DNA from 2 places in the Lysinibacillus sp. VIII_CA genome. Region 1 is predicted to be linked to the other one. Evidence: riboswitches for the same ligand, from Rfam matches in the RefSeq annotation. Region 1 holds a riboswitch; the other holds the start of a gene.
What was found. A riboswitch is a leader RNA that binds a small molecule or an ion and turns the genes downstream of it on or off. The one in region 1 is predicted to bind S-adenosylmethionine.
Positions count from the first base shown of each region.

Region 2: another riboswitch for S-adenosylmethionine. It lies ahead of ACP3VS_RS13545 (MetQ/NlpA family ABC transporter substrate-binding protein); the one in region 1 lies ahead of ACP3VS_RS07565 (YezD family protein).

Region 1 is NZ_JBNFXM010000004.1:54,280-57,475, forward strand. Features, by position in the region: gene ACP3VS_RS07555 (TetR/AcrR family transcriptional regulator) at 1-72, shown strand, start outside; gene ACP3VS_RS07560 (DUF418 domain-containing protein) at 62-1,156, shown strand; SAM riboswitch class I at 1,324-1,419, shown strand; gene ACP3VS_RS07565 (YezD family protein) at 1,489-1,644, shown strand; gene ACP3VS_RS07570 (flavin reductase family protein) at 1,728-2,213, opposite strand; gene ACP3VS_RS07575 (VOC family protein) at 2,373-3,158, shown strand.
Region 2 is NZ_JBNFXM010000009.1:19,269-22,464, reverse strand. Features, by position in the region: gene ACP3VS_RS13555 (pyridoxal phosphate-dependent aminotransferase) at 1-309, shown strand, start outside; gene ACP3VS_RS13550 (PPC domain-containing DNA-binding protein) at 357-860, opposite strand; SAM riboswitch class I at 983-1,088, shown strand; gene ACP3VS_RS13545 (MetQ/NlpA family ABC transporter substrate-binding protein) at 1,178-2,008, shown strand; gene ACP3VS_RS13540 (methionine ABC transporter ATP-binding protein) at 2,113-3,138, shown strand; gene ACP3VS_RS13535 (methionine ABC transporter permease) at 3,131-3,196, shown strand, end outside.

The DNA of each region.
Region 1 (3,196 bases):
CAATTGAACTATAGAGCTATTTGGAAGGAGGCAGTACATAGCGTTATCCAAGGGGACAAAAATGATCAATAACAATCGGCGCATTGAAGGTCTTGATTTTGCAAGAGCTCTCGCCATGCTAGGGATGTTCATTGTAAATTTTGGAGTCATAACAGGTTCTACAACGAATGGTTCAGCATGGATGATTACCTTACAAAATCTTTTCGAGGGGCGTGCTTCCGCCGTATTTGTCATGTTAGCAGGAATAGGGATAGCTTTAATGACTCGTCAGGCTAGAGAGACTAAGGACCCACTGCTTCTTCGTCAGAATCGACTTACTTTATGGAAAAGGTCGTTTTTGTTATTTACGATTGGGCTAATATTATATGTGATCGGCTGGACAGGAGATATATTACATTATTATGGCGTGTATATGTTTGTGGCCGCATGTCTGATTGCGCAATCCAAGAAAATGATGATCTTCATCATAGGTGCTATCCTCATCCTTTCACAATGGCTTCAAATTCAATTTAATTACCTTGCTGGTTGGCATCCAACATATGTCTTACTAGAGTATCTTGATTTTTGGACACCAGCAGGATTTATAAGAAATTTGATGTTTAATGGCTATCACCCACTATTCCCCTGGATTTGCTTCTTTCTGATGGGTATGTTAATCGGCACATTAGATTTAACAAATCGTACTATAAGAAAAATCTTACTAGTGACAGGTTTATTGCTAGTCATATTGACTGAGACTTTTTCAATATTATTTATTAAGATAACAACAACCATCCATTTATTAGATGTAGAGAGTGCATTGTATTTATTTGATACGGGACCGATTCCACCAAATATAATGTATGTCCTATCTAATTCGGCTTCGGCTATTGTCCTCATTGTGGGCTCCATCTATCTTGTAGAGACATGTAAAAATAAAGTCATTGAAGCTTTCATCTTAACCGGGCAAATGTCTTTAACCCATTATGTTGGCCATGTTTTTATAGGGATTGGGATACTAATTGTTTGTCAAAAGCTGGAGAATCAAACGCTTGCTTTTTCCATGCTGTATGCCTGCTGTTACTTTTTAGGATGTGTGTTTGCTTCTGTTTGGTGGAGAGCTAAACATCATCGCGGTCCACTTGAATCCTTGATGAGGAAATGGAGTTCGAAATAAATTAGTGGATAGCCATCTATTTCTTACTGATTAGGCATAAAATACTTTAGGTATAGGCAGTTTTCTAATCTAAAATACACATTACAAAGTATTCAGCTAGGTTTTCTAATATTTTATATTGACAATCGTATAACAGAATTATAGAATTATTTTCAAGAAACGCAGTACTCTTATCGAGAGAGGTGGAGGGACCTGGCCCAATGAAGCCTCGGCAACCGGAAAAATAGGTGCCAAATCCAACAGATGTATCTGAGAGATAGGAGGGGCTATCAATTAGCTTGATGCATTGGCCTCTTTTGTACAACAAGAATCAGAAAGAAGGGGTGTATCGTATGGCTCAGTCGACAAAGGTAGAAGATAAGAAATTAGAGGCTATTGCAAAGGCCATTCAAAATCTTGAATTTGGTGAAGTGCATATTACGATTCAGGATGGTGTAATTGTTCAAATTAATAGGCTTGAAAAGCAGAGATTTCCACAAAAGAAATAAAGATCATTTCAGATGAACGATGTGAAAAGGCCACCAATAAGCATGGTTTCCGTTGCTTACAAGTGGCCCTTTTTTTATGAGAATTAGCTATAAAAGCTTTTTGGAATCTGACCGATATGACGGCGATGGTAGAGAAGCGGTTCCTTTTGAGAATTTGTAATATCTAGTACTTGCCCAATAAAAATAGTATGATCGCCAGCATCTATCTGTTGAAATGATTTACATTGTAAAATAGCTGCTGTATCATGTAAAATCGGTAGCCCAAATGATGAAGTAGACCATTTTGCCTGAGCAAAGCGATCTGGGACTTTACTTGCAAATAATGTACATAAATGCTCTTGATCACTCGCTAAAATATTAACAGCGAATTTTCCAGCACCCATAAAATAAGGATGGAGCTGAGATTTTTTATCCAGTGACCATAAAATAAGTAGTGGGTCAATGGAAACAGATGCAAAAGAATTGACGGTTAAGCCAATTGGATTCGTTTCATGACATGCTGTAACAACCGTTACACCTGTAGGATAGTTACCTAATGCCAATTTAAAAGCAGCTACATGATCTGTCATTCAAATCACCTCTTTATAGTGAGTAATAAATTAGTTAACGGAGTTAGTAGGGAAATTGGACTTTTTTTTTATACCAGCTAGTAACTCCTTTTCTTAAGTAAATATTAAATCAAATACACATCTAGGTAAAGCTAATGGGGGAAAGAAAGGGGAATTGCCATGACTTTATATTTTGATCATCTGGTACATCAAGTAGAATCTCCGGAAAATATAAAGGTTTTCTTCAATAAACGAAATGTCCATACAGTGAACGGTGGTCAACACACGATGTGGGGGACTTACAATACGCTAAGCTACTTTGGCTTAAGCTATATTGAACAAATCGCTATTTATGATCGTGATTTATTTGAGCAAGCGGCCCTGTACCCATATTCCCTACATTATACGTTTAAACGTAATCATGAGCGCCAAGGATTTTCACGAATTGCCTTGCGCACCCAAAATATTGAAGAAGAGGGTCAACGATTGCGTGCATTGGGCTTTGATGTATATGGTCCCGATGCTTGTAGTCGAACAAGACCAGATGGCACGATAATCGAATGGAAGCTATTGCATTTTGGCAGGGCTGACCTTGCATTGGATTTCCCATTCTTAATTGAATGGGCAGATGAAGATGAGAAACGTCTTGCTCAATTAAAAGCTAGTGGCGCGATTGATGAAACGCAAGCTATTACCATGGAATCGATTCAGTTTTATGTCAGGGATGTGGAGAAGACGGTGCAGCTTTGGCAGAAGGTATTACAGCTACCCAAGTTTGTGCAGCATGAGCAGTTTGTGTCTCTACAGCTACCGAATATGCGCTTGGATTTTTATGAGGAAGCCGCAGCATCTAGCATGACGCTCGGGCATTTAAAAGAAGGGCCTATCGGTGTAACATTGAACGATCCACACAGAACCAAGGAAACATTAGTTTGTCCAGGTGCTTTTTATTGGATTAATAGATAAATTAAAAATCCACTTCAATCGTTGAAGTGGATTTTTAT
Region 2 (3,196 bases), on a different contig from region 1:
TCACAGGAATGTGCAGATGAGCTAAGAGCTACCTATGAGCGTCGTCGAAATGTTCTAATCGAAGAAGCGCATAGAATTGGCTGGCAAGTAACAGCACCAAAAGGCTCCTTCTTTGCCTGGCTCCCTGTCCCATTAGGTTTTACAAGCGAACAATTCGCCGATATATTGCTCGACAAAGCTGATATTGCAGTAGCCGCAGGTAATGGCTTTGGTCAATATGGGGAAGGCTATGTGCGTATTGGCTTGCTTGTAAGCGAGGAACGTTTACGAGAGGCCATCCAAAGAATTGAGCAATTGAAATTATTTTAACATGTAACCATATAGAGTCCTGTAGCTTTCACTAGCTACAGGACTTACTATTTTTCAATTTCCCTTGGAAAATCTAACCCATGTTCTAATGGATAAAATTGTACGTGACCTGTTTCATCATCCATCTGACGGATATGCTGAATGCCTTGCACTTCTGCCAGTACTACATCTGCTGTTATGACGATATTTCCGCCCTTTATAAAATGACCGCCTGAAACCACTCCCCATTGATCACTCATGGAACCATGGAAATGCGTTTCATATCCTGCATCACGCTTACAAACCACTCCTGAACCTTGGATAAACTCGAGTGGCCCCTCTTTCTCTACCACATCACTAAATCGAACTTTAATGTGGGAGGTTTCATCGGGTACTAAATAAACAAAGCTACTTTTTTGAAAACTACCAATACAACTAATAATGGTTGCTGAATCAATATTATTCTCTTCACAAAGTGCCTCTATTCCTTCAATGATGTCTGTCCCCATGAGAAGACGTGCACTAATCACCTTACCAAATGAACCTATGCCATAATTAACTCTTACTGGCATTCTTCCCCCTCCTTCGCGACAAAATATTATAACAATATAAAAAATTTCAAAAATATTTATTGACTTACTATACCCTATAAATTATATTAGTTCTATCGGAAATACAAAAATATAATATGAATCTCTTATCAAGAGTAGCTGAGGGACTGGCCCTATGAAGCTCGGCAACCTCCTTTTATGAAGGAAGGTGCTAAATCCTGCAAACGAAATTCGTTTGATAGATAAGAGAGGACTTTTTTTCATGAGCCTCTCTTAATTTATAAGAGAGTTTTTTTATTTTCAAAAAACCGATAAAACAATTTTTGGAGGTAGTTTTCATGAAGAAGAAAAATAAATTTTTAGTAGGTTTAGCAAGTCTTACATTAGTAGCAGCACTAGCGGGCTGTGGCTCTAAAGAAGATAGTACAGGAAAAAGCGACGCTATCGATGAAAATAAAATTGTCGTGGGTGTCACTTCAGGACCTCATGAGCAAATTGCAGAGGTAGCTGCTAAAGTCGCAAAGGAAAAGGGGCTAGAAGTAGAACTAAAATCTTTTTCTGATTATGTTTTACCCAATACATCCTTAGCTGAAGGAGATCTTGATGCAAACAGCTATCAGCATAAACCTTTCCTCGATACTTTTAATAAAGATCACGATACAGATTTAGTACCAGTTGGCAAAACAATTTTAAATCCTATGGGGATTTACTCTGAAAAATATAAATCATTGGATGACGTTCCTGAAGGCGCAACATTTGGCTTACCGAATGACCCAACAAATGGAGCGCGAGCTCTCTTTGTTTTACAAGAGGCAGGCTATATTAAATTAAAAGATGGAGCGGACTTAACAGCATCTGTTCGTGACGTGGAAGAAAACAAAAAGAATTTAAAATTCATAGAATTAGAAGCCGCACAAATTCCTAAGCAGCTTAGTGAAGTAGATGTAGCTGCTATTAATACGAACTTTGCGCTGGAAGCTGGCATTAATCCACAAGAGGACTCTATTCTTTTAGAATCTACTGACTCTCCATATGTGAACTACATTGTCGTTCGTGCTGAAAATGAAAATGACCCAACAATTAAAAAATTCGTTGAGGCTTACCAGTCTGATGAAGTGCGCCAATTCATTGAAGAGGAATTCAAAGGTTCTGTAATCCCTAGCTGGTAATACATGCCAAAAGCTGATATAAGGCTGAGAATCTGCCAATTGTCCACTATGGAAATCGCGCAGATTCTTGCTTTTTAGAAGCTAAGAAAGGAGCAAGTAATCTGATGATTCAATTACAAAATATATCAAAAGAATATAAGACGAAAAAAGGCAGTATTAAGGCAGTGGACGGAATTAATCTTCATGTAAAAAAAGGACAAATTCATGGTGTAATTGGGTATAGTGGTGCCGGTAAAAGTACGCTTATTCGTTGTGTTAATTTACTAGAGCGTCCCTCAGCAGGCAAGGTTTTGATTGATAATGTGGATATTACTACCCTTTCACTTCATGACTTACGTCAAACACGGCAAAAGATTGGCATGATTTTTCAACATTTTAATCTCTTAAAGACAGCAACAGTTTATAACAATATTGCGGTTCCCTTAAAGCTACTTGGTTATAACGAAACAGAAGTCCAAAATCGTGTGGCTAAATATGCCGAAATTGTAGGTTTAACAGAAAAGCTAGATAGCTACCCCAATCAGCTTTCAGGTGGACAAAAGCAACGTGTCGCAATTGCACGCGCTCTAGCGCAAGAGCCAGAGATTTTACTTAGTGATGAAGCAACAAGTGCCCTTGATCCTGAAACGACAGAGGCCATTCTTGAACTATTGTTAAAAATTAATCGTGAATTAGGAATTACAATCCTACTGATTACACATGAAATGAATGTTATTCAGAAAATATGTGATGAGGTATCTGTTCTAGAGGCCGGGAAAGTAGTTGAATTTGGTACGGCTATTGAGCTCTTTGCAAAGCCCCAACACCCTACTACAAGAAAGTTTTTAAGTACCATTTCACAGCGTAACTTAACTCCTTCTCTTATTGAGCAGCTAAATGTTTCAGGTAGCGTCATTCGTTTAACATTTCTTGGGGAAAGTACTGGGAAGCCATTATTAGCTGAAGTCAGCAAAGTATATGATGTACAACCAAACATCCTAACAGCCAATATTATTGAATTAAAAAACGGCATTGTCGGTAATATTGTGGTGCATTTAAACGGAGAGCCAAGCATTGTTCAAAAAGCGCTAACCTATTTTGCAGAGAATGGCGTTACTGTTGAAGAGTTAGGAGGAGAATTCCATGAATAATTTCTTTCATGATTGGTCTGAGGTTATTGGCAAAGCAATTATCGAAACATTTCAAATG